Regions from separate parts of the Streptomyces solitudinis genome, predicted to be linked through region 1. Evidence: riboswitches for the same ligand, from Rfam matches in the RefSeq annotation. Region 1 holds a riboswitch; the other holds the start of a gene.

Region 1 (15,323 bases):
CGGAGGGGCTGCTGGCCGGTTACTTCTTCATCAACTACTGGCTGGAGGGCCCGCACGTCCGGCTGCGGCTGCGGCCCGCACACGACGCCGCCGCGCCCGAGGTGCGGCGGCGGGCCGAGGAGGCCCTGACCGCGTTCCTCCGCACCCGGCCCGCCCTGTACGAGGTGGACGCCGGGTTCCTCAAGGACTTCTACAACGCCCTGTTCGACATCGAGTTCCCCGGCGGCGACCGGGACCGCTACATGGGGGAGGACGGCCGGATGAGCCTGCGGCCGAACAACACCTTCTCCTACGAGACCTACGCGCCCGAGTACGCCAAGTACGGCGGGCCCGCCGGCGTGGAACTGGCCGAGTGGCACTTCCGGCACTCCAGCGACCTGGTCATCAACGCCTTCCGCACCATGAACCTGCACCTGCGCACCGTGCTGCTCGGCACCTCCGCCCAGCTGATGATGGTGATGGCGAGCTGCTTCCTGCCCGAGGACGACCGCCTCGCGGACTACCTGGACGGGTACTACGCGTTCTGGCACCGGGCCTTCCCCGGGACGGGGTTCATCGGCTCGGAGGAGTACGAGCGCACCTACGCCGAGATGGCGCCCGCCCTCGGGCGGCGGTTCGCCGCGATCCGCGCCGCCGTCGCCGCCGGGGAACCGGAGCGGCTGCCGGCGTTCCTGCGCGGCTGGGCCGACCACTGCCTGGAACTGCGCGCGCGGGCGGTGGAACTGGCCGGGCGCGGCCGGCTCCTCTTCCCCGCCTGGGACGGCCCCGCCCGGGAGGACGCCGGGCAGGAGCGCACGGAACCCGCCGGGACCGGACCGCTCCAGCCGCTCACCGACACCGCGGCCGTGCTGCCACGGCTGCTCTCCCCCTACATGCACATGACCAACAACCGGCTTCACGTGACCATCCGCGACGAGGCGTACCTCTCCTTCGTGCTCGGCCAGGTGCTGCGCGATCCGGCCGGCGCCGCCGCCTCGGAGGCCGCGGCCGGGAAGGCGGAGGCGTGACCGCCGCCCGCGACCGCACCTCCCCCGCCCCCGCCCCCGGCCCCGGCCCCGGCACCAGCCCGGACACCGGGGGCGGGACCACCGGCGTCCCGTCCCCGGCGGAGCCCTCCGCGCGGGCCGGTGCCGCAGCGCGCGCCTACCGGCCCGCGCTGCGCGGCGGCGTCCTGCTCAGCCCGCCCCTGCTGCGCGGCCCGCGCACCGTCCACCTCGTCAGGAACCCGGTCAGCGGCGCGGCGTTCGAGGTCGGCACCAAGGAGCACTTCGTCATCTCCCGGCTCGACGGCACCCGGAACTTCGACGACATCGGCCCCGAGTACGCGGCCCGGTTCGGCCGCCGTCTCACCGTGGAGAACTGGCACCGGCTGCTCGGCCTCCTCGGCGCCCGCGGCCTGCTGGACGGCGCCCCGGACCCGCCGCCCGCGCCACCGGCGCCGCCGCGCACCGGCACCCTGTGGCGGGGCACCCGCCGCATGGTCGCCGACGCCGACGCGACCACCGCGCGGCTGCACCGGCTGCTCCGCCCGCTGCTGCACCCGGCCGTCCAACTGCCCCTGCTGGCCGCGGAGGCGGCCATGGTCGTGGTGCTCGCCGTACACGCCGGGGAACTGCTCGGCGGCGCGGCCGAGCTGGTGAGACAGCCCGCGGTGCTCGTCGCGGTGGCGCTGCTGCTGTGGCTGAGCATCACCCTGCACGAACTCGGCCACGGCGTCGCCGCCCAGCACTACGGCGGCAGCGTCGCCGAGATCGGGCTGCGCTGGCGCTTCCCGGTCGCCATCATGTACTGCACCGTGGACAACTACCTGTTCCTGCCCGGCCGCAGGGCCAAACTCGTGATCGCCGGGGCCGGCGCCCACGTGAACCTGCTGCTCCTGCTCCCCTTCGCGGTGTGGTGGGCGCTCGCGCCGGAAGACGGCACCGAGCGTCCCCTGCTGGCGGGCCTGCTGCTGCTCGGCGGCGTCCAGGCGCTGAGCAACATCGTCCCCATCCCGCCGCTGGACGGCTACCGCATGCTGGGCCACGCCCTCGGCGCCGCCCAGCTCGCCCCCGAGACCCGCGCCTACCTGACACTGCGCCGGCGCGAGGGCCGGGCCGCCGCCACCACCGCCTACCCGCGGCGGGCCCGGGTCCTCTACACCGCGTACGGCGCCGTGTGGGCGGCCCTGGTCTGCCTCGCCGTGGGCGGCACCTGCGCGGCCGCCGCCGTCCTCGTGCTCGGCTGACCCGCTCCCGGCCCCCGCCCCCACCCCCGCCCGATGCCCTCGCCACCCGCCCCATCCGAGGGCACGACGCTTAAGGACGCACGCAACCCCATGAGTGAGGTACTGGCCATGCGGCCCACACCCCCCGAAGGCACCCCCCCGCCCGTCGCCGTCGAGGTCCGGGGCGTCTCCAAGCGCTACGGGGAACGGCAGGCCCTCGACGACGTCACCCTGCGCGTCCACCGGGGCGAGTTCTTCGGCCTCCTCGGGCCCAACGGCGCGGGGAAGTCCACCCTGGTGGAGATCATGGAAGGGCTGCGCCGGGCCGACGCGGGCTCGGTCGCCGTGTTCGGCGAGTCCCCCTGGCCGCGCAACACCGCCCTGCTGCCCCGGCTGGGCGTGCAGACCCAGTCCTCGGCGTTCTTCGTGCGGCAGACCGCGCACGAGCACCTGCGCACCGTCGCCGCGCTCTACGGCGCCCCGAAGACGGCCGTCGACGCCACCCTGGCCACCGCGGGCCTCACCGCGCAGCGGGACGTCCGCGTGGAGAACCTGTCGGGCGGCCAGCGGCAGCGCCTGGCCATCGCCTCCGCCCTCGTGCACGGCCCCGAACTGATCTTCCTCGACGAGCCGACCGCCGCCCTCGACCCGCAGGCCCGCCGCGACCTGTGGGAGGTGCTGCGCGGCCTCAAGGCCGAGGGCCGCACGATCGTTTACACCACGCACCACCTGGACGAGGCCGAAGCCCTGTGCGACCGCGTCGCCATCCTCGTGGCCGGTGCCATCGCCGTCACCGACTCCCCGCACAACCTCGTCGACGCCTCGAAGACGCCGAGCCGCCTGCTGCTGCCGCTGGGCCGCCTGGACGAGGAGGAGGCCGCCGCCCTCCCCGGCGTCGACCGCGTCACGGTCCAGGGCGGCTCGCTCGTCCTGGAGACGCGCACCGCCGGACGCGTGCTCAGCGCCGTCGACCGCCTCACCGGGCTGGACGGCGTGCAGACCCGCACCGCCAGCCTGGAGGACGTCTACCTCGACCTGACCGCCCGCGCCGCGAACGCGCCGGGCGGCCCCGCCCCCGCCACCCCCGCCGACGCCACGGAGCAGCAGCGATGAGCACCTACACCGCACTGGCCGCGGCCGGCTACCGCGCCCAGGTCCGCGACAAGACGACCCTCTTCTTCACCTTCGCCTTCCCGCTCCTCTTCCTCGTCGTCTTCGGCCTGATCTTCCGGGGCCAGGCCGTCGAGGAGAGCGGCCTGTCCTACATCTCCTACACGGCCGCCGGAGTGCTCTCCTGGGGCGTGGCCAACGCCGCCGTGTTCGGTATCGCCTTCACCCTCATGCAGTGGCGCGGCGACGACATCCTGCGGCTCATCCGCATGTCCCCGGCCCCGCTGTCCGCCGTCATCGGCTCCCGCTACGCCATCGCCCTCGTCGTCGGCCTCGTCCAGTCGCTGCTGTTCGTCGGCGTGGCCATGCTCCCGCTGTTCGGGCTGCGGCCCGCGTCCGGCTGGCCGCTGCTGGTCCCGGTGATGCTGCTGGGCATCACCACCTTCCTGCTGCTGGGCGTGATCATCGGCTCCTTCGCCGACACCCCCGAGTCGGTCGCCGCCGTCGCCAACTTCCTCATGCTGCCCATGGCGTTCCTGTCCGGGTCCTTCTTCCCGCTGGACTCCATGCCCTCCTGGCTGCAACAGGTCTCCCTGGTCATGCCGCTGCGCTACCTCAACGACGCCGTGTCCGCCGCGCTGACCGGCCGCGGCGACGGCGGGGACATCGCGGTGGGCTGCGCCGGACTCGCCGTCTTCGCCCTCCTGATGGGAGCCGTCGCCGTGAAGACGTTCCGCTGGACGAAGAGCTCATGAGCACCGGCACGCGGCCGCTGCCGCAACCGATGGAACAGGCCCTGGCCACGCTCCGCTCGGCCCTCACCGGCCGCATGGGCCGCCACGCCCCGGTGGCCGTGCCGGTCGGCGCCACGGACGCGGCGGCCACCCTCGGCGAGCGGGGCGCCGCGGACCCCTGGGCCGCCGTCCGCGCCGGCGCCCGGGTCCACGTCACCGCATCCGCCGTCCTCGTCGGACCCTGGGGCGGCGACGGCACCGCGCCCGCCTGCGGACAATGCCTGGCGCTGCGCTGGCAGCGGCTGCGCAGCCGCAGCGAACGCGACGCCCTGGAGACCGGCGGCCCGGACGGGCCCCGGCCCGCGGGACCGTGGCCGCTGCTGACGCCCTACGCGCACGACGCCGTCGCCGCGCTGTGCGCCGCCGTGCTCACCCCCGCGCCGCTGGCCGAGGCACCCGCCACGGACCCGGCCGACCGCGCCCTGCCCCAGGTGTCCCGGATCGACCTGCGCAGCCTGGCGGTCCGCACGTATCCGCTGCTCGCCGACCCGCTCTGCCCCGACTGCGGCGTCCGCCGCGCCCCCGGACCCGGCACCGCACCGGCCCCCGGGGCGGACCGCCCGGCACCGCTGACACCGGCCAGCCGGACCAAGCCGGATGCGGGCACCTACCGCCTGCGCCCCGCCTCCGCCCTGCCCCTCCCCGCCGAGGCGCTGGCCAACCCCGTCTGCGGCGCCCTCGGCGGCGGCACCTGGAGCAGCGTCACCTCGCCGACCACCGCGCCCGTCGCCGGAAGCGTCTTCGTCCGGGGGTACGCCGGGCTCAACGACGTCACCTGGAGCGGCCAGGAGAACTCCTTCGCCACCAGCCGCACCCTGGCCTTCCTCGAAGGGCTGGAACGCTACGCCGGGACGCACCGGCGGGGCCGCGCCGTGCCGGTCACCGGCTCCTACAACGCGCTGCGGGCGGACGCCGTCGATCCGGCCGCCTGCGGGTTCTACGACCCGCGGACCTACCGGGAGGACCCGCTCGTCGACCCGTTCGACCCGGACCGGCCCATCCCCTGGGAGTGGGGCTGGTCGCTGCGCGACGAGCGCCCGGTGCTGGTGCCCTCGCGGCTGGTCTACTACAGCGCCGGGCTGGCGGCGGACAACTTCGTCTTCGAGTGCTCCAACGGCTGCGCCATCGGCGGCTGCCTGGAGGAGGCCCTGCTCGGCGGCCTCCTGGAACTCGTCGAGCGCGACGCCTTCCTCAACGCCTGGTACGGCGCGGCCCGCCTGCCCCGCGTCGACCTGTCCACCGTCGGCGGCCGCACCGCCGCCGTCATGGTGGAGAGGGCGGCGCTCCAGGGGTACGACGTGCACGTCCTGGACAACCGCATCGACCTGGCGGTGCCGGTGGCCACCGCCGTCGCCGTCCGCCGCGACGGCGGACCGGGCACGCTCTCCTTCGCCGCCGCCGCCTCGCTGGACCCCCGGAAGGCCGTCGAGGGCGCCCTGTCCGAAGTGCTCACCTACCTGCCGCACCTGCCCCGGCAGACCCGGGAGCGCCGGGGCGAACTGGAGGCCATGGCGGACGACTTCTCCAAGGTCCGGCACCTGAAGGACCACGCCCAGCTCTACGGCCTGCCCCGCATGGCCGAACACGCCCGTGACTACCTGGAACCGGCCGCCGCGCACTCCTTCGCCGACGTCTACCGGGACTGGGAGGACGGCGGCCGTCCGCGCACCGGAGACCTGCGCGACGACGTCCTGGCCGTCCGCGACGCCCTCGTCGGCGCCGGGCACGACGTGATCGCCGTCGACCAGACCACGCCGGAGCAGGAACGGATGGGGCTGCGCACGGTCAGCACCCTGGTGCCGGGCCTCCTGCCGATCGACTTCGGCTGGAACCGGCAGCGGGCCCTGCTGCTGCCCCGGCTGCGCACCGCGCTGCGGCGCGGCGGTCACCGCGCGACGGACCTCACGGACGCCGAGATCCGCCGGGTCCCGCACCCCTTCCCCTGATGGGGGCGGCTGCCCCGGCGGGGACGCGGGAACGCGAACGCCCGGCGTCCGCTCCCCGGCGCGCGCCGCGCCGGGGGCCGGACGCCGGGCGGCCAGGCCGCGCCGACGGGAGGTCAGGCGGAGCAGGAGGTGGTGCTCGTGGTGGAGCTGCAGGTCGAGGTGGAGCTGGTGCTCGTGGAGCCGGCCAGCACGACCTCGCTGGCGTCCGAGTAGTCGGAGATCTCGAAGGTCTCGGCCTCGAGCTCGAGGATCTCGTCGGCGAGGGTGCTCAGGTCCTTGTTCATGCTCTCTCCTTCGCGTCGGGGCGGCCGTGGGAGACGGCTGCCCGGTACCGTGCGCTTCTCATTGGACCGGCAGCCGCTCACCACCGCGCCCTCTCCCCGCTGTCACTTCGCTGGCGCGCGGTGCCAGCGGTCCGCGGCGCCCGCCCCGCCGCCCCCGCACCGCACCCGCCGCCCCCGCACCGCACCGGCCAGGCCCGCACCGTCCGGCGCCGGGCCACGACGCGGCAGGTGCCCCGGACACACACGGTCAGGAGACGTCCCGCCATGAACCCGCCCGCACCCCCGCCCCCGCCGGGCCCTCCCGGCCCCGTCCCGGAGCCCGGCGCCGTGCCGGACACCGGTGACGCCTCCGCCGTCCTGCGCCGGTCCGGGGAGGTGCTGCGGCCCGCGCTCACCCTCTACCTGGACCTGCACCGGCACCCGGAACTCTCCGGCCACGAGAGCCGCACCGCCCGCCTGTTCGCGGAGCGGCTGGCCGGCAGCGGCTGCGAGGTGACCGGGGACGTCGGCGGCCACGGCGTCGTCGGCGTGCTGCGCAACGGCGAGGGCCCACGCGTGTACCTGCGGGCCGAACTCGACGCCCTGCCCCTGCGCGAGCGCACCGGACTGCCGTACGCCAGCGGCAACGACGCCATGCACGCCTGCGGCCACGACCTGCACCTCGCGGCGGCGTCCGGCGCGGTGGACCTGCTGGCCCGCGGCACGGACCACTGGCGCGGCACCGTCGTGGTCGTCGGCCAGCCCGCCGAGGAGACGCTCACCGGGGCCCGCGCGATGCTGCGGGACGGGCTGTACGCGCGCTTCGGCAGGCCGGACGTGGTGCTCGCGCAGCACGCGGCCCCGCTGCCCTCCGGCATGGTCGCGCACGGCGGCGGCCACGGCCCGGTGGCGGCCGCGAGCGCCACCCTGGCCGTCGTGCTGCACGGCAGGGGCGGCCACGCCGCCACCCCGCACCTCACGGTGGACCCCGTGGTGACCGCGGCCGCGGTGATCACCCGTCTGCAGACCGTCGTCTCCCGGGAGACGGCGCCCGCGGAGCAGGTCGCGCTCACCGTGGGCAGCGTGCGCGCCGGGACGGCCGCGAACGTGGTGCCCGAACGGGCGGAGCTCGGCGTCGGCGTCCGGGCGGCGACCGACGAGGCCCTGGAACGCGCGGTCGCGGCCGTCGAACGGATCGTGCGGGCCGAGTGCGCCGCCTCGGCCTGCCCGCGCGAGCCGGAGGTGGCCCTCGTCTCCCGCTCGCCCGCCCTGTGGGGGGACCCGTGGGCCACCGAGGCCGTCCGCCGGGCCCACACCGCCCGCTACGGACCCGCGCGCGTGGGCCACTGGCCGCCGTCGATGGCGGCCGAGGACTTCCCCCTCTTCGGGGACCGGGGCCTTAGCCTCCACGGCGAGGAGGGCGTGCCGCTCGTGTACTGGATGGTCGGCGTCGTGGGCCCCGGGGAGTGGGCCGGGGACTCCAGCCCGCCGCCGAACCACTCCCCGCACTTCGCGCCGCACGTGCGCACCGCCCTGCCGTCCGCGATCTCGGCTCTGGCCACCGCCGCCCTGGACCGCCTCGGCGGCCCCGCGACCCGGCCGGGGCCGTGAACCGGGAGCGTCCCGCACCCGCGGCTGACCACGGCGCCCGGACGCGTCCGGCCTCCGCCCCGCCCGGCGGGGCTCACCAGCCCGGCGGCTTCGCGGTGCCCAGGGCGCGGGTGACGGTGATCTCGATGACCACGCGCCGCGGGTTCGGCCCCGGCGTCCGGTACCGCTCGGCGTAGCGCCGTTCGGCCTCCGCGACCGCGCCGGGGTCGTCCCGGACGACGGCGGTGCCTTCGAGCGTGCACCAGCGGCGCCCGTCGACCTGGCTGACGGCCACCCGGGCCCCGGGCCCCGCCTTGCGGACGTTGCGCACCTTCGTGCTGCCGCCGTCGCAGATCACCCGGGCGACGCGGGTCAGCGGGTCGTAGGTGACGCCGACGGGCACCAGGTGCGGGCTGCCGTCGGGGCGGAGCGTGGTGAGGAAGCACGTCCGGCGTTCCTCCCAGAAGCCGGGAGGTGACGGTGGGGTGGCGGGGGTGTCGCTGTGCACGGCGGGTCCTCGGCGGTCGGGTGCGGGGGACGGGCGGACGTCCCATTGTGCCGTCGCGGCGTGCCGCGCCCGTGCCGGGCGGTGGGTCCGTCGCGGGGCCCCACCGCCCGGCCGTCCCGGTGCGTCAGGCCGGGCCGTCCCCGCCGGGGGAGTCCTGGGCCTCCGGCTCCTCCGGGACGACGACCGGGCGCAGGCGGGTCCACAGGGTGAACGCCGCGGCGACGGTGAGCAGGGCGAGCCCCGACCACAGGTTGATGTTGAGGCCGGCGGCCTTGGCGATGTCGGCGTCGGACGCGACGGCGCCGGTCACGGTCAGGACGGCGCCGTAGATGCCCAGCAGGAGGGCGATGAACAGGCGGATGTCCAGGGCGCCGGCGGTCCGGCGGCCCCCGGGGGTCTTCTGCGCGGTCACGGGTACCTCCCTCTCAGCCGAAGACGATGTTGAGCACGATGGTGATCACCAGGACGATGCCCGCCATCAGGCCGGGGCGGCGGTACCAGCCCGCGTCCTCGCCGGTGGACTTCTCGCGCAGCTTCTCCTTCGGAGTGAGCGAGTAGACAAGGTTCTCCAGTTCCGCGTCCGGCTTGGGCCGGGTGACGAGGCTGACGGCGACGCTGACGACGATGTCCACGGCGAAGGCCGCGCCCGCGCCGACGAAGCTCGCGCCCTGCCCGGACAGCTCCAGCACGCCCGCCTCGGAGAGCCAGAAGACCGCGACGGCCGAGGCCGTGCCCGCGACGAGCCCCAGCCAGCCGGCCGCCGGGGTCATGCGCTTCCAGAACATGCCGAGGATGAACGTGGCGAACAGCGGCGCGTTGAAGAACGAGAACAGCTGCTGGAGGTAGTCCATCAGGTTGGCGTAGCCGGAGGCGATGAACGCGGTGCCGACGGCGGCGAACGTGCCGCCCGCCGAGACCCAGCGGCCCATGCGCAGGTAGTAGCCGTCCGGCTTGTTCCGCACGATGTACGACTGCCAGATGTCGTAGGTGAAGACGGTGTTGAACGAGCTGAGGTTGGCCGCCATGCCCGCCATGAAGGAGGCCAGCAGACCGGCCAGGGCGACGCCGAGGATGCCGTTGGGCAGCAGGTCGCGCATGAGCAGCAGGATGGCGTCGTTGTAGTCGACGCCGCCCTCGCCCGTGCGCTTGAAGTCGGCCAGCTCCTGCACGGAGACGGCGGCGATCATGCCGGGGACGATGACGACGAACGGGATCAGCAGCTTGGGGAAGGCGCCGATGATCGGGGTGCGCTTGGCCGCGGACATGGACTTGGAGGCCATCGCCCGCTGCACCTCGACGAAGTTCGTCGTCCAGTACCCGAAGGACAGCACGAAGCCGAGGCCGAAGACCAGGCCGATGACGCTGAGCAGCTCGGAGTCGAAGCCGGTGAGCTGCGTGCCCGGCCAGGCGGTGAGCTGTTCGGCTCCGCCGGGGCTGTCGGTGACGCGGTCGACCAGCCCGTCCCAGCCGCCGACCTTGTTGAGCCCGGCGATGGTGAGCGGGACGAGTCCGGCCACGATGACGAAGAACTGGAGCACCTCGTTGTAGATGGCCGCCGACAGGCCGCCGAGCGCGGTGTAGGTCAGCACGATCGCGGCGGCGGCGAGCACGGAGGTCCACAGCGGCCAGCCGAGCAGCACGTTGACGATGGTGGCCAGCAGGTAGAGGTTGACGCCCGCGATGAGGACCTGGGCGGCGGCGAAGCTGACGCCGTTCACCAGGTGGGCGGCGGGCCCGAACCGCCGCAGCATGAACTCGGGCACGCTGCGGACCCTGGAGCCGTAGTAGAACGGCATCATGACCAGGCCCAGGAAGAGCATGGCCGGGATGGCGCCGATCCAGAAGTAGTGCATGGTCGGCATGCCGTACTGGGCGCCGTTGGCCGACATGCCGATGATCTCGATCGCGCCGAGGTTCGCGGCGATGAACGCCAGGCCCGTCACCCAGGCCGGGAGCGAGCGTCCGGACAGGAAGAAGTCCAGGCTCGTGGAGACCGAGCGTCTGGCCACGTAGCCGACGCCGAGGACGAAGACGAAGTAGAGGGCGAGCAGCGCGTAGTCGACGGCGTTGGCGTCGAGCCGCAGCGCGTCCTGGGCGACCAGGAGGGGCGCACCGCCGGTCAGCGGTTGTGTGAGGGGCATGGTTCTCTCGTGGGGAGTTCGTCCGCCCCGTGGCACCGCCGCCGGGTTTCGGGGCGGCGGCACGCGGCGGGGGACGCCGGTGCCGGGGCGGGAGCGTGGTGGGCGGGAGGGTCGCCGGGTGGGGTGCGTCGCATCGGAACCACCACTCCTTCAATCGACCAGCAAACAACACAAGCGAACAGTTTCGAACGCCAAGCGGGTATTACACCGCCGTGTCCCCGGCGCGTCAACACCCGCCGGTGCGCCCCCGCCTCCGCCTCGCCCGCGCCCCGCGTCCGTACGCACGAAGGCGGGCCGGTACCGGAGAGGTCTCCGGTACCGGCCCGCCCGTACAGCGGTGCGCGGTCCCGTCAGTAGGGGCCGTTGACGTTGTCGATCGAGCCGTAGCGGTCGGCCGCGTAGTTGCAGGCGGCGACGATGTTGGCCACCGGGTCGTACTGGCTGTTCACGGTGCCGGGCACGTGGTAGGCGTCGAACGTCGGCTTGATCACCTGGAGCAGGCCGATGGACGGGACACCGTTCTGGGCGTTGATGTCCCAGTTGTTGATCGCGTTCGGGTTGCCGCTGGACTCCCGCATGATGTTGCGGTGGATGCCGTCGTAGGAGCCGGGGATGCCGTGTGCCGCCATGATGTCCAGGGCCTCGGTGATCCACCCGTCGAGGGAGTCCGGGTAGCTCTTGGCGGCGGCGGTGGCGGCGGTGGCGGCGGGGGCGGCGGTGCGCTCGGCCGTGCGGCTGGCCCTGGCCTCGTCCGCGCGGGCGTCCGGTGCGGTGAGGACCAGTTCCTGGCCGGGCCGGATCAGGTCCGGGTCGGCTCCGATGACCTCGCGGTTGGCCTCGTGGAGGGCTTCCCAGCCGCCCTCGACGCCGTGGGCGGCGGCGATGCCGTGCAGGGTCTCCCCGGAGGCCACGGTGTGGGAGGCGGCGGACTGCTGTGCGGCCTGGGAGGGGGCGGCCGCGGCCACCGCGGCGGCCGGGGCCGCGGCGGGAGCGGCGGCGGCGCTGCCCGCGGTGGCGAGGGGCACGGCCACGCTGGCCCCGCCGAGGGCGAGGATCGCGGAGGCGCGGGAGACGTGCCGGAGAACGAGCTGGTGACGCGGGCGGCTGTGACGTCCACGGGACATGGGTGGGTTCCTCTCCTGCGCCTGCGAGGTGAGCTGTCGGATTCGGGCTGGAGCTGCCCGGCCATGCCCCGATGCGCAAATGCGAACGGGGACAGGCTTCACCCCTAGCCGGTCACGCGACGTGCGTGTCCGGCGCTTACCTGGTTCCCCCGCTCCTGCCGCGACGGCTGGTGTCACCCCCGTCCGGGCGGCAGGATTCGGCGTCCCGGTCGGAGGGCCCCCGCCATGAGGTGCGGTGGCGGGGACACGTAAGCACAGCGTTCGAGGCTGCGACAAGGAGACGGCGGGGCCGGGGCCGCCCGGTGCGGCCCGGTGGGGGGCGCGGCCGGACACCAGAGGATGATCGGCGACGTACCGGGTGGAAAGGGGCGCCTCGCGGACCGGTGCCAAATTTGGCCCGCCACCGCCGGTCTGACGGTGTCGCAGCTGCGGTGCCGTCGTGATGATGTTGCATTCGCATACGGGTCTGTGAACTCCGCCACAGTCCTGCGGGGAGCCTTCCGTTTTCGGAAGTCCAGCGGCAAAGGCTCCCTGTTGGGCTGTATGGGCGCCATGTGTGCTTTCGCCCGTTTCCCGACCGGCTCCCGCCGGTACGCGCCGGTTCTCCACCGTCCCGTCACAGGCGTATGACCGGTGCGCACGGCCGATTGCGTAGAGTCTGCGGTGCCGCTGTAGTCCCCCGCAGCCGATCCGCTCTCGGCGTACGTACCCGACCCGGCCGCGGGCCGGCGCGGTTGGCTCTGGAGGTGTCCGTTGGAGTTCCGCATCCTGGGTCCCGTCGTCGCCCTGGACGGGCGGGGCGAGCACCTGCCCGTCACGGCGCCGATGCTGCGGACGCTGCTCGCCGCGCTGGTGCTGCACCCGGGCCGCCCCGTCCCCGCCGAGGAGCTGGCCGACCAGCTGTGGGGCGAACGGCTGCCCGCCAACGCCCGCACCGCGCTGCGCAACTACGTCATGCGACTGCGCAAGGCGGTGCCCGGCGACCGCATCCGCACCGTGCCCGGCGGCTACCTGCTCGCCGCCGAACGCGACGAGACCGACCTCGGCCGCTTCCGCGCGCTGCTGCTGCGCTCCCGGGAGAGGACCTCCGCCGCCCCCGCGGAGGCCGCCGCCCTGCTGCGCGAGGCGCTGTCGCTGTGGCGCGGCACCCCGCTGGCCGACCTCACCGACAGCCCGCTGCGCACCAACGAGCGGCCCCGCCTGGAGGAGCTGCACCTCACCGCGGCCGAGGAACGCTTCGAGCTGGAACTCGCGCTCGGCCGCCACGCACTGGTCGTCGACGAGCTGAGCGCCACCGCCCGCCGCCACCGGCTGCGCGAACGCCTCACCCGGCAGCTCATGCTGGCCCTGCACCGCTGCGGCCGCACCGCCGAGGCGCTCGCCGCCTACCGGGACGCCCGCCGGGACCTGGTCGACGAACTGGCCATCGAGCCCGGCCCCGAGACGCGCGAGCTGGAACGGGCGATCCTGCGGGCCGACCCGGCCCTGCACGCGCCCGCCCCGGCCGGCCACGCCGCCTCCCCGGCCCCCGGGCCCGCCGCCGCGCCGTCCGCCGGACCGCCGCCCGGCGCGGCGTTCCCCGCCGGGACGGCCGCGTTCGTCGCCCGCGGCGTCGAACTGGCCCGGCTGCGCGAGCGGCTGACGGGCGCGCCCTCCGCGCCCGCCGTCTGCCTCATCGACGGACCCGGCGGCGTCGGCAAGTCCACGCTCGCCGTCCGCGCGGCCCGCGAGGTCGCCGACCGGTTCCCCGGCGGGCTGCACCACGTGGACCTGCGCGGCGCCGACCCGCACCGCGCCCCGCTGGAGACCGTCGACGCCCTGCACGTCCTGCTCGGCGCCCTCGGCGTGAGCCCCGAGCACATCCCCGCGGACACCGGGGCCGCCACCCGGCTCTACCACGAACTCCTGGCCGGGCGGCGCACGCTCCTCGTGCTCGACAACGCCGTCCACACCCGCCAGGTCCTCCCGCTGCTGCCGGCCGAGCCCGGCAGCGCGGCCGTCGTCACCAGCCGGGCCGTGCTCACCGGCGTCCCGCACGCCCAGCACCTGCACCTGGACGCGCTGACGACGTCCGACGCCGTCGCCCTGATCAAGGCCGTCTCCGGGCGCCCGGCGGAGCCCGGCGACCAGGCCCACTGGGAGGAACTGGCGGCCCTGTGCGGACGGCTCCCGCTCGCGCTGCGCATCATCGCCACCCGGCTCGCCTCGCGGCCCCGCTGGAGCGTGGCGGACTGGGCGGCCGTCCTGCGCGACGAACGCGGCCGGCTCGACGAACTCGTCACCGCCGACCTGGACGCCCGCGCCAGCCTCATGCTCAGCATCGACCAGCTCGCCGCCGCCGACGACCCGGACGACCAGCGCGCCGCCGCGCTCTTCCCGCTGCTGGGCACCACCGCCGTCACCACCTACAGCGTCCCCGCCGTCGCGGCCCTCGGCGGCCACAGCCCGGCCCGGGCCAGGGACGCGCTGGAGCGGCTGACCGACGCCCAGATCGCCTCCAGCCCCCGCCCCGGCGCCTACTCCCTGCACGACCTGGTGCGCGCCGCCGCCGTCCGGCAGGCCGCCGCACTGCCCACCGCGCGGGCGCACGGCGCGCTGAGCGGGCTGTCCCGCTGGTACCTCGGCTCGCTCCACCGCCTCAACTCACCACTGACGCTGCCGGAGTCCTTCCGCAGGCGCTACCGGGAGGGCGCCGCGCGCTACCCCGAGGGCCGCACCTTCGACCGCACCGACGAGGCCATGGCCTGGGCGGACTCCGTCATGGACGACGTCCTCGCGCTCGCCGGCCAGCTCTCCGAACCCGAGTACGACACCGCGGAACGCCCGCTGGCCGCCTTCGCGCTGGAGGCGTGCCGGGCGCTGGAGACGTACTTCGTCGTCCGGCTGAGCTGGCGCGCCCAGGAACGCCTGTGCGGTGCGGTGCTGCGGGCGGCCGAGCGGCGCGGCGACGACTACGCGCGGGCGATCGCGCACAGCCAGCTCGGCAAGGCGGCGGGCCAGCGCGGCGACGGCGAGCGCGGCCGCGTCCACCTGGAACGCGCCATCGGGCTCTTCCGGGGGCTGGGCGACCACCCCGAGGAACTCGGCGCGCTCAACAACCTCGCGCCGTGCCTGGCGATCAGCGGGCGCCTGGAGGAGGCGGTGGAGACGGCCAGGGCCGCCCTCGCCGAGGGCCGGGCGGGCGGACCGCCGGAGATCGTCTACTCGGCGCTGAACAACCTGGGCCGGTGCCAGCTGATGCTGGGCCAGCGCGACGAGGCGGTGCACCTGCTCACCGGCGCCTACCGCGAGGCCCCCCTCGACTACCACCTGGCGTCGATCGCCTCGGTCCTCGCCGAGTGCTCGCTGGACTCCGGGGACTTCGAGGACGCGGCGTGCTGGGCCGACCGGGGGATCGGCCACGCCGCGGAGCAGCCCTTCGACCCGTTCCAGGTCGCCCACCTGCACGCCATGCTGAGCGCGGCCCTGCGCGGACTCGGCCGTACCGAGCAGGCGTCCGCCGCCGACGCCCGCGCCCGGCACATGCTCGACGACCTCAACTCCCGCGAGGCGGCCTCCCTGTCCGTGCTGCTCACCGGCGGCGAACCGTCCCCCGGCGCGTCACCGGGCACCCCGCCACGCGGCTGATACGCCGTTGATAC
Region 2 (15,323 bases), on a different contig from region 1:
GGAGCCGATGACGTCGGCGTACTCGCGGCACGCGGCGAACGTCCGCTCCAGCGCCTCGGGGGCCAGGCGCCCGGTGCGGTCCACGCCCTGCCCGAGGCGGACGATCCGCATGCGGCGGTCCAGTTCCGTGAGGGCGCCGGTGGCCGGGTCGAGGTCGGCGACGAGCAGCCGGATCGAGTTGGTGCCGCAGTCCACGGCGGCGACGCGCGTCACCGTCCGGCCTCCTCGGAGCCGGAGCCGGAGCCCGCCGGGCCCGGGCCGGAGCCGGGCGGGGCGGTGTCCGGCACGCAGGAGCCCTTGCGCCACCACTCGGGCAGCATCGCCAGCGCCTCGTCCCCCAGCGGGTTGACGCCCGGCCCGGCGGCGAGCGCGTGGGCGACCAGGACGTGCAGGCACTTGACCCGGTCGGGCATGCCGCCCGCGCTGGGGAAGCCCTCCAGCACGCCGATGGCGTCGCGGCGGGCGAGGTAGTCCTCGTGCGCCGCGCGGTAGGCGGCGGCCAGGTCCGCGTCCCGCCCGAGCCGCTCGGTCATCTCCCGCATCACGCCGTCCGCCTCCAGCGTGCCGATCGCGGAGGCGGCCCGGGGGCAGGTCAGGTAGTACGTGGTGGGGAACGGGGTGCCGTCCTCCAGGCGCGGCGCCGTCTCGACCACGTCGGGCTGTCCGCAGGGGCAGCGGTGCGCGATGGCCCGCAGGCCGCGCGGGGGCCGTCCGAGCTGGGCCCGGAAGGCGGCGACGTCCGCGTCGGTGGGCGGAGTGGGTTCGGTCGGGGGCGGCGGAGTGTCCATGCGGGGGAGGTGTCTTCCGGTTCGTCTGTGAGGTCCAGCGGCCGGCTGGCGGCGGGGTTCAGCGGTCGGCGCCGGCGCCGTCCGCCCGGTCGAGGCCGTCGAACAGGTTGCGGTACCAGGCGCGGTCGCTGCTGTCGCGGTCGGCGGGACGGCGCGGCTCGGCGGTGCCGTCCCGGACGGTGTAGCCGCGCTCGCCCGGCCGCACGTAGTGCAGGTGCTCGCGGGCGAGCTGTTCGACGTACGCGGCGTCCTGGAGGCGGGCCTTCAGTTCGCGCAGCTCCGCGACGCGCTGCCGGTACTCGGCGGCCTGGCGGCGCTGCTCGGCGATCTCCGCGCGCTGCGAGACGTACTGCCGCGTCGGGTAGGCCAGTGCGACGACCAGCGAGCAGACGACGAGCGCCAGCAGCGCCGCCCGCCCGGTGAGCCGGCCGCGGCGCGGGGCGCGGAGCAGCCGCCGGTCCTGCGCGCGGTAGACGCGCTGCGCGGCCTCCTCACCGAGCGCCCTGAGCCGGGTCGCGGTGGAGGACCGTTCCCGTTCCGCGGCCACGTCGCCTCCCTCTCGCCCGCTCCTGGTCTGCTGCCGGGACGGCCGCGCGCCGGGGCGGTGCCGGTCGTCCCGGCCACACGGTACGGGACCGCGGGGCCGGGACGGCGGTGCGACGGGCGGACGGGCCGCCGCCGGGGCGCCGCGCGGGCGCCCGCGGGGATCAGCCCTTGAAGCGCGGGAAGGCGCTGCGGCCGGCGTAGACGGCGGCGTCGTCCAGGATCTCCTCGATGCGCAGGAGCTGGTTGTACTTGGCGACGCGCTCGGAGCGGGCCGGGGCGCCGGTCTTGATCTGGCCGCAGTTGGTGGCGACGGCGAGGTCGGCGATGGTGACGTCCTCGGTCTCGCCGGAGCGGTGCGACATCATGCACTTGAAGCCGTTGCGCTGGGCCAGCTCGACGGCGTCGAGGGTCTCGGTGAGCGAGCCGATCTGGTTGACCTTCACCAGGAGGGCGTTGGCCGCCTTGTCGTCGATGCCGCGCTGGAGGCGCTCGGGGTTGGTGACGAACAGGTCGTCGCCGACGAGCTGGACCTTCTCACCGAGCTGCTCGGTGATGGTCTGCCAGCCTTCCCAGTCGTCCTCGTACAGCGGGTCCTCGATGGAGACCAGCGGGTAGGCGTCGACGAGTTCGCCGTAGTAGGCGGTCATCTGGGTGGCGGTGCGGGACTGGCCCTCGAAGGCGTAGGAGCCCTCCTTGTAGAACTCGGAGGCGGCGACGTCCAGGGCGAGCGCGATGTCGCGGCCCGGGGCGTAGCCCGCCTTCTCGATGGCCTCCAGGATGAGGTCCAGCGCCTCCCGGTTGGAGCCGAGGTTCGGCGCGAAGCCGCCCTCGTCGCCCAGGCCGGTGGACAGGCCGCGCTCCTTGAGGACGCCCTTCAGCGCGTGGTAGGTCTCGGTGCCCCAGCGCAGCGCCTCGGAGAAGGACTCCGCGCCGACGGGGGCGATCATGAACTCCTGGATGTCGACGTTGGAGTCCGCGTGGGAGCCGCCGTTGAGGATGTTCATCATCGGCACCGGCAGCAGGTGCGCGTTCGGGCCGCCGAGGTAGCGGAACAGCGGCAGGTCGGACGCCTCGGAGGCGGCGTGCGCGACGGCCAGGGAGACGCCCAGGATGGCGTTGGCGCCCAGCGAGGACTTGTCCGCGGTGGCGTCCAGGTCGAGCATGGCCTGGTCGATGAGGCGCTGCTCGGTGGCGTCGTAGCCGACCAGCTCGGGGCCGATCTGCTCGATGACGGCCAGCACGGCCTTCTCGACGCCCTTGCCGCCGTAGCGGTTCTTGTCGCCGTCGCGCAGTTCCAGCGCCTCGAAGGCGCCGGTGGAGGCGCCGGAGGGCACGGCCGCGCGGCCGGTGCTGCTGTCGTCGAGGCCGACCTCGACCTCGACCGTGGGATTGCCTCGCGAGTCGAGGATCTCGCGGGCTACGACGACGTCGATGGACGGCACGAGGTTCTCCTTCATGTGGTCGGGCTTCCTGGGCGAGAGCCTAACGGTCCGCGGCCCCGCGCGGGGGCCGCGGGCCGGGTCCGGGGACGGAACATCTCGTGAAGCCGCAGGTCGGCGCGGTACGACGGGTTTGTTCAAACGGGGAAGAAACCGGGCGGCGAGGAGCGGCGTCTCGCCGTACGGGACGGTAGGGCGGCCGTCCCGTACGGCGGGGCGCCCGGCTCACACGGTGAGCCGCTGACCGGGGAAGATCAGGTCCGGGTCGGCGCCGACGACGTCGCGGTTGGCGGCGTACAGCTCCTGCCACGTCGTGCCGTTGGCGGCGGCGATGTCGGCGAGGGTGTCGCCGGGCCGCACGACGTGGACGCCCTGGCCGGAGTGGGCCGGCTGGGCGGGTTGCGGCTGCGGTTGCGGCTGGGGCTGGGCGGCGCGCTGCTGGGGCTGTGGGGCCGCGCCCTGGGTGTCGACGGAGGCGGCGGGTCCGCCGGAGGTGAGGCCGCCCTCGTCGGCGCAGCCCCAGGCGCCGGGGCCCTGCATGGCCAGGAGTCGCTCGGCGGTGGCGATCTGCTGGTCCTTGGTGGCGAGGTCGGCGCGGGGCGCGTACCGCAGCCCGCCGGCCGCCTCCCAGCTCGACTGCTTGAACTGGAGCCCGCCGTAGTAGCCGTTGCCGGTGTTGATGGCCCAGTTGCCGCTCGACTCGCAGTCGGCGACGCGGTCCCAGGTGTCGACGGAGGCGGCCTGCGCGCTGCCCGCGCCGGCCACCGAGCCGCCGACGGTGGCGCCCGCGAACCCGGCGAGCGAGGCGGCGATGCGGACGACGGCGGGCTGGCGGTTGCGGTTCTTGCGGGAAGCCAGTCGGGAAGACAGCATGGAAGATCCTTCTCACCGGACGCCTGCGAGGTGAGCTGTCGGGTTCGGGCTGTGAGTGGCCCGGTCCGCCGCGAGCGCGCCCGCCGCGGACTTCACCCCTAGCCGCCGGAGCGGCGCTTACCTGGTTCCCCCGCTCCTGCCGGCGGCGCTGACGCGACGACGTTCCCGGTAACCGCCGGCAGGATTCGGCGTGGCGGCCGCCGGGCCCGCGGAAGCGGGCGATGTGACGGTAAGCACACCGCAATAATCGGATCAATCACCCCTGAAGCGTCGCCCTTGGGGTGATTTGACGCGTAGACGGCTCTATTGCCGCAGGTGACGCACGACGTGACGGTGTGTGGCGAACCGGACACGCCGGGACGTGAATGTGATCATCGTCACACTACGTGCGGACGGGTGACGCCGCGTCACTCCCCGGGGACCGACTCCGCCTCCGGGTCGGCCAGTTCGAGCGTCTGACCGGGCAGGATCAGGTCCGGGTCGCCGCCGACGACGGAGGCGTTCGCCTCGTACAGCGCGGGCCAGCCGCCGGTCAGCTCGTGCTGGGCGGCGATGCCCGACAGGGAGTCACCGGGCGCCACCTCGTAGGCGCCGGACGCGGTCGTCCCCCCGGGCGCGGCCGCCTCGCCGGGGCGTGCGGACGCCGCGTGGCGGCCCCCGGAGCGGTCCGAGCGCTCGGCGGCACCGGCCGCCGCCTCCTGCGGGTCGGGCGCGCCCCGGTGCCGTCCGCCGCTCTCGGCGCGCCCCTCCGGCGCGCCCGCGGCCTCCTCGCCGGTGCCACGCGGTGCGGACGGGCCGGGGGTGGCGCCGTCCTGCGCGGTGTGTCCGTCCCGGGCCGCGGCACCGTCCCGGGCCGCGGCACCGTCCCGGGCCGCGCTGTCCTGGGCCGTCGCGCTCCCGGCCGTCCCGCTCCCGGGGGTGGAGCGGTCCCGGGTGTCCGGGCCGGAGGCGTCGCCGCCCGCCGCGCGCCGCTGCCCGCCGTCCCCGCGCGCGCCGGTGTCCGCCTCGGGGGTGGGGGAGGCGGACAGCGTGCCGGGCCGCGCGTCCGGTGACGGGCTCGCCGCGGCGCCGCCGGAGCGCTGCTCCGCCTCCTGCGCGGACCCCCGCGCCTGCGGCGTCGTGGACGTGTCCGGAACGCCGTTGGCCTGTGCCGTCAGGCCGCTGGAGACGGCGCAGGCGGGCCAGGCGTCCGGGCCCTCGGCCGCGAGCATCGCCTCGGCCACCGCGATCTGCTGGCCCCGGCTGGCGAGGTCGGGGCGCTCGGCGTGCTCGGTGCCGCCGTGCTGCTTCCAGGTGTCCAGGGTGAGCTGGAAACCGCCGTAGTAGCCGTTGCCCGCGTTGGCGCTCCACGTGCCGCCGCTCTCGCACTCGGCGACGCGGTCCCACACCGTCCCCTCGGCGGCCTGGGCGCTGACGGTGGCGAGCAGCGGCAGGGCGAACCCCGCTCCGGTCACCCCCGCGGTGACGAGAACGGCAGGGGCCTGACGGGGTCGGCGGTGCCGACCGGTCCCGGAACGCATGCGAGGGCCTCTCGTACGACAGCGGCGCGCCCCTGGGAGGGACGGGCGGAAACGGTTAGCGGCTGAAGGTAGCGGCGAACGGGTGTCCGTCACAAGCCAGTGTCGCGCAGATCACGTGGAGGTCACGGGGTCCGCCCGGCGGTGGCGGGCGCCGGGGTGAACTCCACGGGCAGCGTACGGAGTCCGCGCATGATGAGTCCACCGCGCCAGCGCAGGTCGTCCGGCTCGGCGGCGAGCCGCAGGTCCGGGAGGCGGCGCAGCAGGGTCGCCAGTGCCCGCTGGCCCTCCAGCCGGGCCAGCGGCGCGCCCAGGCAGTAGTGGACGCCGTGCCCGTAGCCGAGGTGCTGGTTGTCCTGGCGGGCCAGGTCGAGGGTGTCGGGAGCGGCGAACTTCTCCGGGTCCCGGTCCGCCGCGGCCAGCACCACCAGCACCGGGTCGCCCGCGGCGACGCGCTGCCCGCCCAGCGTCAGCGGCTCGGTGGCGAACCGCCAGGTGGCTAGCTCCACCGGTCCGTCGTAGCGCAGCAGTTCCTCCACGCCGCTCTCCAGCAGCCCGTCGTCCCCGGCCGCCAGGGCCGCCGCCAGGCGGCGGCGCTCGGCGGGGTGGCGCAGCAGCGCGTAGGTGCCGTTGCCGATGAGGTTGACGGTCGTCTCGAACCCGGCGAACAGCAGGATGAAGGCCATCGCGGCGGCCTCCGCCTCGCTCAGGTGCTCGCCGTGGTCGCTGGCGCGGATCAGCCCGGAGATGAGGTCGTCGCCGAGGTCGTCGCGCTTGCGGTGGATCAGTTCGGCCAGGTAGCCGCGCATCCGCTTCACGGCCCGGCCCACGCCGCCGCGCGGCCCGCCGCCGTGCCGGAGCATCATGCCCGCCCAGCCCCGGAAGTCGTCCCTGTCCTCGGCGGGGACGCCGAGCAGGTCGCAGATCGCGTAGATCGGCAGGGGGAACGCGAACTCGTGGATCAGGTCGGCGGAGCCGCGCTCGGCGAAACCGTCGATGAGGGTGTCCGCCAGCTCCTGCACGCGCGGCGCGAAGGCGGCCACCCGGCGGGGCGTGAAGGCGCGCGAGACCAGGCGGCGCAGCCGGGTGTGGTCGGGCGGATCGATGTTGAGCAGGTGCGTCATGAGCCCCGCGCTGCGCTCACCGGGGATGCCGACCTTGCCCTTGCCGTGCGCGCGCTCGCTGTGCGCCCCCGGGTTCTTGCTCAGCCGCTGGTCGGCGAGGGCCTCGCGGGCGTCGGCGTAGCGCGTGACGAGCCAGGCGGACACCCCGCTGGGCAGCTCGGCGCGGTGCACGGGCGCGTGCTCGCGCAGCCAGGCGTAGGCCGGGTAGGGGTCGGCGGCGAACTCCCGGCTGAAGAGGGCGGGGGCCGGGCCGTGCGGGACGGGGCAGCGGGAGGCGGGTTCGTGCGGCGCGTTCACCCCGCGACGCTAACGCGCACGGCGCGGTGGCCGCGCGGGCGGGCACACGCACCCGCGGGCGGCCCCGTGCGGTGGCCTTCGCGGGTGCCGGGTGCCGGGTGCCGGGTGCGGTCAGCCGCCGCCCTTGGAGCCGCCGCCCCGGGTGCTGCTCTCCCAGCGGCGCCGGCCGCCGGACTGCTGGCGCCGGGTGCCGGAGTTCCCGAAGCCCGGCATCTCGTGCGGCAGGCGCCGCCTGCCGTCGCGCGGGACCTCGTCCGGCTCGCGCAGTTCGCGCTCGTGCCCGGTGGCCCCGGACACCTCGGGGCCGTGGCCCGTCGTGTCCGCCCCGCCGGGGTGCTGCCCGGGAGGGCCGGACATGCCGTTGCTGCGCCGCAGCTTCCGCAGGCCCAGGAGAACGGCGCACGTCAGCAGGGCGACCACGCCCAGACCGATGATGAAAGGGGCAATTCCGACCAACAGATCAGGCACCGCAAACATCTCATCCATGCCGTTCGCGTACCCGGTCGCGTCCGGGTTACGCGAGCGGAACGTCCCCTTCCGCCGGCCGGCTGTCCCCGGCCGCCTCGGCCGCCACGATCGCGTCCCGGTAGGCGCGGGCGGCGGCGCGCAGCGCGGTCTCCGGGTCGGTGCCCTCGGCCTCGGCGCGGACGGCCAGAGCCAGCAGCTCGTAGCCGGGGCCGCCGCCGGACGGCCGGACGTCCAGGCCCGCCGTGCGGGCGCGGCCCGCCAGCTTCGCGGCGAGCGCCAGCGCGGGCTGGTCCAGCGGCACCCCCTCGGTCACCGACGTGCGCCGCTTCTCGGCGGCCTTCGTGCGCAGCCAGTGCGCCTTGACGTCCTCGGGCGTCTCGGCCGTCTCGTCCCCGAAGACGTGCGGGTGGCGGTGGACCAGCTTGGCGACGATCGCCGCCGCCACGTCGTCCACCGAGAACGGGTCCGCCGCGTCGTCCTCGGCGATGCGGGCGTGGAAGACGACCTGGAGGAGGACATCGCCCAGCTCCTCGCGCAGCGCCGCCCGGTCACCGGTCTCGATGGCCTCGACCAGCTCGTACGCCTCCTCGATCCCGTACTTCACCAGGTCCTCGTGGGTGCGCCGGCGGCTCCACGGGCAGGCCAGGCGGATGCGGTCCATGACCTCGACCAGATCCAGCAGGCGGGCGCCGGGCAGGTCGTGGGAGCCGGGCAGCAGCTCCAGATCCGGCATGGCCTCCCGGCCGCCGCCCGCCAGGCGGGCCAGCCCGTCGGTGAGCCGGGGCTCGCCCTCGGCCCCGGCGACCACCACGACCGTGCGGCCGCCCGCGCACGCGTCCACCAGCTCCCTGGCCTCCGGACCGGCGATCTCCACGGCCACGCCCGCCTCGCGCAGATACGGGAGCTGCGGGTGCCCGGCGTCCGCGCACACCACCCGGTCCGCGCCGCGCAGCGCCTGCCACGCGGGCCAGGACAGCAGACCGGGCGCGACCCGGTGGCTGGTGGTGAGCAGGACGACGCGGCCGGTGTCCGGCGCGCCCGGCGCCGTGCGGGGGGCGCCGGGGACGCCGGGCGCGGAATCGGGTGTGGTCATCCGGTGAATGTAACGCGCCCGGTCAGGCGGGTTCCTGCGGCGTCTCGGCCTGCTTGAGCCACGGCGGCGTCTGGCCGACGAGCGAGAGCTGCTCGTCGTTCCACGTGCCGAAGCGGGGACTGACGTCGATGCCCAGACGCTTGGCCGCCTCGGTGAAGGCGCGGTTCAGGACCTGCCCGGCCCCCGGGTCGTTCTGCACGCCGAGCGCCTCGGCGACACGCCGCACGAGCAGGTCCGTCCGCAGGGCCGTGTCCACCTCCTGCGGCGGGACGGCCTGCTCGCGCAGCATCGCGGCCTCCAGGCCCTCGCGTCCGCCCATCCGCGTCTCCTGCTCGGCGCGCCACTCCTGCACGTCGCGCCGGGTCACCTCGACCCCCTGCTCCCGGGCGGCCTCCTCGACGACCTCTTCGAGCAGCATGGCGTTGAGCGTGTAGCGGGGCAGCGGGCCGGTGCTGCTGATGAGCCGCGCGCTGTCCGGGTCGGCGCGCTGCGCCTCCCGGACGGCCTCGGCCCGCGCCTGGACCTGGGACACCGTGATCCGTTCGCCGTCCACCACGGCGGCGGCGCCGGGGTGCGCGTCGCTGCCGCACCCCGTCAGCAGCGGAACCCCGGCCAGCAGCGCTGCTGCGGCGGTGAGCGGGAGCGCGGACCTACGGCGTTGCATGGATGCCTCCTGGCTGGGCCGGAACGAGGTGCGTCTGCCTGCGTGGTGATCGTATGGAGTCACACGCCCCGCCACCACTGTTTCGGCCAACGATCCCGGACCGGGCGCCGTCCCGGCAGGCGTGGACGCCGCCGGTACGGGCGGCGGGGCCGGGGGCGGCGCACCGCGCGGGCGCGGCGTTCACGTGGCGGACACGTGCAGAACGACCGCCGTTACCGCCGGGCCACTAGCGTTCCCCGGACGCTCCGCCCGGTTGTCCCCCCCGTTCACCGCCCCCCCCCGGGAACCATGCCGTCTCACACCCCCGCCTCCACCGCCCCGGCCACCGCCGCCTCCGACCCCTCCGCCCGGCCCGTGGCGGACGGTCCCCTCGCGGCGGACCCCGCACCACCGCCGGAACACCGCTTCGACATCGACGTGCTGCGCCTGGTGGCCTCCTGTGCCGTGATCCTCGGGCACGTGGCCGCCGCGTTCCTCCACGCCGTCGGCAACGAGGAGGCGCGCGGCAGCGACGTCTACTGGACCGGCCACGTCGTCGAGGCCCTCAACTCCTTCGCCGTGCCGGTGTTCTTCGCCATCGCCGGCTGGGGCGTGCTGGTGGGGGCGGTGCCCGGCAGCGAGGCGCGGATGTGGCGGCGCGTCGTGCGCAGCGGCGTCCCGCTGTTCACCTGGACCGGCGTCTACCTCCTGTGGGCCTGGCTGCGGAACCGCAACGCGGAACCCATGGTGGAGCTGGCGGTGGACGCGCTGTTCGGCTCCGTGCGCCCCGCATACCACCTGTGGTTCCTCTACGCCTACCTGCCCATCGTGGCGGTGCTGGGCTGTGCCGTGCTGCTCAGGGACGGCCGGTGGCCGTGGCGGCTGTGCCTCGCACTGCTCGGCGTCGCCGTGGCGCCGAGCCTGCTGTCGACGGTGGGGGACGTCACCGGCTGGGAGACGCCGTCCGTCGGCTGGGGCTTCGACACGTACTCGCTGGCGTACGCGGTCGGCGGCGCCCTGCTGCTGGCCCTGCCCGCCCGCGCGCTGCGGGGCCGCCGCTGGCTGTTCGCCGTGCTGCTGCCGCTCACCATGGCGGCCTGCCTCTGGTACCACACGCAGATCCACTACGTGATCCCCAACGCCCACGTCATCGTGGCCGTCATGACCGCGTCCGTGCTGCTGCTCGTCAGCCGTGTCCGGGTGCCCGAGCGGTACCGCCCGGCGCTCACGAAGCTCTCGGGAGCGGCGATGGGCGCGTACATGGTGCACGTGCTGTTCGTGGAGGAACTGGTGCACCCGCTGGTCTCCGCCGATCTGGGCGCGCCCGCTGCCGCCGCCCTGCTGCTGGGCACGCTGGCGCTGGTCATCGGGCTCTCGTACGGCGTGAGCCTGCTGTGGGGACGGCTGGGCCTGCGCCGCTTCCTCGGCTGAGCGGCCGGGGTCGCGCCGGGCCCCGGCGGGAAACATCGTGAAGTTCTTCACAAGGAAAACCGCCCGGCAGGGGCGGTTTTCCCGTTTCCGCGCCCTCCGCGCGCCGGCTGAGGCGCCGTCGGCCGCTGCCGCGACGGGCGGAGCGGGCGGACGTCCGCCGCCCGCTGTCCGCGTCCCGTCCGGCGGGCGGCTGCGCGATCGTGCAGCTCACAGCGGGGTCTCCCGGTGTGGTGAGACCGGCGGAGCCTTCACCGGGACGCGTGCCCCGGCCGCGGGGCGGGGAAGTGTAACAGGGGTGCGGCAGGTGCTTGTGAAGGGGCTCACGAGCGACCCCCGTTCGGGTGCTGGATACTCGATGGCATGAGCACCACGGAGCGTCCTCGCATCCTCGTCGTAGGTGGTGGGTACGTCGGTCTGTACGCAGCGCGCCGCATTCTGAAGAAGATGCGGTACGGCGAGGCGACAGTGACCGTCGTCGACCCGCGCTCCTACATGACGTACCAGCCCTTCCTCCCCGAAGCCGCCGCTGGCTCCATCTCCCCCCGCCACGTCGTGGTGCCGCTGCGCCGCGTGCTCCCGAAGGCGGAGGTCCTCACCGGCCGCGTCAGCGGCATCGACCAGGACCGCAAGGTGGCCACCGTCACGCCGCTCGTCGGCGACGCGTACGAGCTGCCCTTCGACTACCTCGTCGTCGCTCTCGGCGCCGTCTCGCGCACCTTCCCGATCCCCGGGCTCGCCGAGCAGGGCATCGGCATGAAGGGCGTCGAGGAGGCCATCGGCCTGCGCAACCACGTGCTGGAGCAGCTCGACAAGGCCGACTCCACGACGGACGAGGACGTCCGCCGCAAGGCCCTCACCTTCGTCTTCGTCGGCGGCGGCTTCGCCGGTGCCGAGACGATCGGCGAGATCGAGGACCTGGCCCGCGACGCCTGCGCCTACTACCGGAACGTCAAGCGCGAGGACATGCGCTTCGTCCTGGTGGACGCGGCCGACAAGATCCTGCCCGAGGTCGGCCCCGAGCTGGGCAGGTGGGGCCTGGAGCACCTCCAGAAGCGCGGTGTCGAGGTCTACCTGTCCACGTCGATGGACTCCTGCGTGGACGGCCACGTCGTGCTGAAGAACGGCCTGGAGGTCGACTCCAGCACCATCGTGTGGACGGCCGGCGTCAAGCCGAACCCGGTGCTCGCCCGCTACGGCCTCCCGCTGGGACCGCGCGGCCACGTGGACACCCAGCCGACGCTCCAGGTCACCGGCACCGACTACGTGTGGGCCGCGGGCGACAACGCCCAGATCCCGGACCTGGCCGCCCGCGCGGCCGGCAACGAGAACGCCTGGTGCCCGCCGAACGCGCAGCACGCCCTGCGCCAGGCCAGGGTCCTCGGCGACAACGTCATCTCCGGGCTGCGGGGCTTCCCGCAGGCGGACTACAAGCACGCCAACAAGGGCGCGGTCGCCGGACTCGGCCTGCACAAGGGCGTGGCGATGGTCGTCATGGGCAAGACGAAGATCAAGCTCAAGGGCCGCCTGGCCTGGTACATGCACCGCGCGTACCACGGCATGGCCGTACCCACGTGGAACCGCAAGGTCCGCGTCTTCGCCGACTGGACCCTCGGCATGTTCCTCAAGCGCGAGGTCGTCTCGCTCGGCGCGATGGAGAACCCGCGCGAGGAGTTCTACGAGGCCGCCCGCCCGGCCCCGGCCCCGGCCGCCGCCGAGAAGCAGAAGGCCCGCGTCTCCTGACGTCCCGCCCGTCCGCAGGGGCCGGTCCTCCATCCGTGGGGAGGACCGGCCCCTGCGCCGTCCTCGGCACGGTCCGCCCGCGCGGCGGCGGTCGGGGAGGGGTGTGGGCCGGGGTGCCCGGGGTCAGGCGGGAGCGGGGGCCGGGTGGCCGGGAGGCGCTGGGACTCTGGCCGCTTCCTTCCCGGCGGGCGCGGTGCCCGGGACGCACGGCCGCGCGTCCAGCCAGATGCCGGTCGGGGTGCCGAAGCGGGGCTCGTCCCCCCGCCCGTCGTAGACGAGTTCGCCGCGCCGGACGGTGGCGTCCACCCGGCCGGTGAACGTCCACCCCTCGTAGGCCGACCAGCCGGCCTTCGACTCGGCGTGCCCGGAGGCCATGATCCAGGTCGCGTCCGGGTCGAACAGGACGAAGTCGGCGTCCAGGCCGGGGGCGATGCGGCCCTTGCGGCCGTCCAGCCCGAACAGCTCGGCCGGGCGCTCCGCGCACAGCCGGGCGATGCGGACCATGACGTCGTCCTGGGCGAGTTCCGGGTAGCGGCGCCGCATGCCGGTGTGCACGGCGATCAGCAGCTCCTGCACGCCGGGCAGGCCGGGCGGGGCGTCGGCCACCGCGAGGATCTTCTCCTCCTTCGTGTGCGGCGCGTGGTCGCTGCCGACGGTGGCGACGCCGCCGTCCATCAGCGCCTCCCACAGCCGCCCCTGGTCCCTGACGCAGCGGATGGCGGGGCGCAGCCGGATGCGGGCGCCCAGCCGCTGGGTGTCGGGGGCGGAGAAGGACAGGTGGTGCGGGGTGACCTCGTAGGTGATGTTGAGGCCGATCCGGCCGGCGGCCTTGAGCAGGTCCGACTCCTCCGAGGAGGAGACGTGCAGGATGTGCGCGGCCGTCCCGTACCTGCGGACGAGTTCGATGACCCGGGACACGGCGACGATGCCGCCGCTGCGCGGGTGCGCGGACTCGTAGGCGTCGTACCCGGCCGGCGGGTCCTGGGACTCGTCCAGCAGCGCGAAGACGCCGTCGTCCTCGGCGTGCAGCACGAGCCGGATGCCGTGCTCGGCGGCGACGGCGAAGACGCGCTCCAGCACGGCCGGGTCGCGGATGACGTGCGGCGCGGTGTGGTGGCCGGTCATGAAGACCTTCACCGAGGTGGCCTGGCGGGGCTCCAGCCGCCGCAGGTCCTCCACGCTGTCCACGGTGACGCCCAGGTGGAAGCGGTAGTCCACGAGGGAGTGGCCCTCGACGAGGGCGGACTTCTCGGCGGCCAGCTCCGGCTGGATGAGCGGCGGCTCGGTGTTGGGCATGTCGATGACGGTGGTCACCCCGCCCGCGACGGCGGCGCGGCTGCCGTGCGCCCAGTCCTCCTTGTGGGTGAGGCCGGGGGTGCGGAAGTGCACGTGGGAGTCGACCAGGCCGGGCAGCAGGTAGCGCCCCTGGGCGTCGATGGTGCGTTCGGCGGCCGGGGCGGCACCGGCGGGGAAGAGCGCCGAGACGCGTCCTGCGGTCACGGCCACCCCGCCGTCGTGGACCCCGTCGGGGGTCACCACGCGCGCGTTGGTGATGACGAGATCGTGGGTAGTGCTCACCGGTTCTCCTGTTCCGTAGGTGCGTGACGTCGCGGAGTCCGTGCGGCGGGTCAGGTGGTCCATGCGGCGCTGGCCAGTTCCCGGCACAGGTCGTTGGTGGGGCCCATCAGGCCGACCGCGCGCACGTCCCGGGCCAGCTTGTTGAGCGCGTGGTCGCGCAGGTAGCCCGCGCTGCCGAGCAGCCGCAGCGCCTCGGTGACCACCTCTTCGGAGAGCTGCGAGGCGACGAGCTTGCTGTGCAGGGTGGTGTCGCCGGGCGCGGAGGTGTCGCGGCGCCCGGCGCTGTCCACCAGCGCGCGGGTGGCCGCCACCCGCGCGCCCAGGTCCACCAGCCGGTGGCGGACGGCCTGCGCCCCGGCCAGTCCGCGCCGCCGGGCGTGGGCGAGTGCGAGCTGGTAGGCGGACTCCGCGATACCGAGGGAGACGGCGCCCAGCGTGGCGCCGGACTCCCGGACTCCGGCGATGATCCGCACGGCGTCGCCGACGGGTCCGAGCACCGCCGAGTCGGCCACGTGGCAGGCGGTCAGCTCGACGAAGCCGGTGGCCGAGGCGCGCATGCCGACGAGATCCGTGCCCGTGTCGGCGGTGAGGCCCGGGTTGCCGGCCTCGACCAGGTAGAACGTCTGCCCGTCGCTGCCGTAGGCGGAGGCGGTCCGCGTCGGCCGGGCGGACTGGGCCAGCACCAGGTAGACCTGGGCCAGGCCCGCCGCGGTGGTGAAGGTCTTCGCACCGTCCAGCACCCAGCCGCCGTCGGCGCGGACGGCCGTGGTGGCCAGGTTCCGCTTGTCGGCGGTGGCTCCGGACTCGCTCCACGCGGACGCGGCGATCCAGGCGCCGGAGGCCAGCTCGGGCAGGTAGCGGGCGCACTGCCCGGGGGTGCCCCACTCGCTGATGCGGGCGCTCACCGCGTAGTGCTGGAACAGGATGATGGCCACGGACGGGTCGGCGGCGGCGACCTGTTCGACGAGCCGGTTGGTCAGGACCGCGTCGCCGCCGTGGCCGCCGTACTCGGTGGCGATGGCCGCGCCGAGTATCCCGGAGGACCGCAGCGCCGCGAGGACCTCCCCGGGCAGCTCGCCCGCCGCGTCCGCGGGGCCCGCGCAGCGCCGGAGCGTCTCGTACAGCGCCGCGTACCGTGCGGCCAGTTCGTCCCGCGAGGGCGTGGCGGGCGGAGAAGGCGTGGCGCGCGGCGGGGGCGCGGGGGGCGGCACCGCGGCGCGGGTCACACCGTCAGCGGCTGCCATGCCGTCTCCTCCTTGTAGTCGTAGTTCTTCAGCGAGCCGATGCAGTGCGGCTCGTGGAGCTCGGCGAGCTTGCGGCTGACGCTGACCCAGTGCAGGGTGCCGGCGCCGTCGCCGCGTCCGGCGACGGAGGCCGCGGCCGCGGTGCTGCCGCTGGGTGTGTCGATCTCGATGACGCCGCGCGGCAGTCCCGCAGCGCGGGCCAGCCGCTCGGGCACGGTGCCGGGGATGCTCGCGGCGGCGGCCAGGCACGTGGTGCCGGTCAGCGCGATGCTCGGATGCCACGTGGGCACCGAGATGGCCCGTACCGCCAGGTGCCCGTCGGTGTAGTGGCCGACCGCGGCGATCTTGGGGAGCACGCCGTCGGTGGGCCACTGGAGCAGTTCGGCCGCCGCCGTCCGGATGGAGAGCATCTGGGCGAACGTCCCGTCGCCCGCGCCGAACAGCTCCGCCTCACTGCGCAGGCCCAGTTCGGTGGCGTCCACGAAGACGTACGGGTTGCCCATCGAGACGAGTGAGGCCGCCTGCACGCCCGAGGGCGTCAG

The links. A riboswitch is a leader RNA that binds a small molecule or an ion and turns the genes downstream of it on or off. The one in region 1 is predicted to bind cyclic di-AMP.
Region 2: another riboswitch for cyclic di-AMP. It lies ahead of V1J52_RS14730 (LysM peptidoglycan-binding domain-containing protein); the one in region 1 lies ahead of V1J52_RS00785 (LysM peptidoglycan-binding domain-containing protein).

What each region holds. Positions count from the first base shown of each region.
Region 1 covers NZ_JAZDCW010000001.1:190,329-205,651, forward strand. Annotated here, with positions in the region: gene V1J52_RS00735 (lantibiotic dehydratase C-terminal domain-containing protein) at 1-1,007, shown strand, start outside; gene V1J52_RS00740 (peptidase M50) at 1,157-2,227, shown strand; gene V1J52_RS00745 (ABC transporter ATP-binding protein) at 2,318-3,319, shown strand; gene V1J52_RS00750 (ABC transporter permease) at 3,316-4,071, shown strand; gene V1J52_RS00755 (TOMM precursor leader peptide-binding protein) at 4,068-6,056, shown strand; gene V1J52_RS00760 (thiazolylpeptide-type bacteriocin) at 6,170-6,340, opposite strand; gene V1J52_RS00765 (amidohydrolase) at 6,605-7,930, shown strand; gene V1J52_RS00770 (pyridoxamine 5'-phosphate oxidase family protein) at 8,004-8,417, opposite strand; gene V1J52_RS00775 (hypothetical protein) at 8,542-8,829, opposite strand; gene V1J52_RS00780 (sodium:solute symporter family protein) at 8,843-10,558, opposite strand; gene V1J52_RS00785 (LysM peptidoglycan-binding domain-containing protein) at 10,909-11,682, opposite strand; cyclic di-AMP (ydaO/yuaA leader) riboswitch at 11,686-11,861, opposite strand; gene V1J52_RS00790 (AfsR/SARP family transcriptional regulator) at 12,436-15,309, shown strand.
Region 2 covers NZ_JAZDCW010000005.1:123,776-139,098, reverse strand. Annotated here, with positions in the region: gene V1J52_RS14750 (Ppx/GppA phosphatase family protein) at 1-213, opposite strand, end outside; gene V1J52_RS14745 (DUF501 domain-containing protein) at 210-788, opposite strand; gene V1J52_RS14740 (FtsB family cell division protein) at 847-1,335, opposite strand; gene eno (phosphopyruvate hydratase) at 1,496-2,776, opposite strand; gene V1J52_RS14730 (LysM peptidoglycan-binding domain-containing protein) at 2,999-3,646, opposite strand; cyclic di-AMP (ydaO/yuaA leader) riboswitch at 3,651-3,804, opposite strand; gene V1J52_RS14725 (transglycosylase family protein) at 4,054-5,100, opposite strand; gene V1J52_RS14720 (cytochrome P450 family protein) at 5,289-6,584, opposite strand; gene V1J52_RS14715 (DUF6479 family protein) at 6,696-7,052, opposite strand; gene V1J52_RS14710 (nucleoside triphosphate pyrophosphohydrolase) at 7,099-8,145, opposite strand; gene V1J52_RS14705 (SurA N-terminal domain-containing protein) at 8,168-8,809, opposite strand; gene V1J52_RS14700 (acyltransferase) at 9,098-10,219, shown strand; gene V1J52_RS14695 (NAD(P)/FAD-dependent oxidoreductase) at 10,580-11,959, shown strand; gene V1J52_RS14690 (dihydroorotase) at 12,083-13,537, opposite strand; gene V1J52_RS14685 (acyl-CoA dehydrogenase family protein) at 13,588-14,781, opposite strand; gene V1J52_RS14680 (PrpF domain-containing protein) at 14,760-15,323, opposite strand, start outside.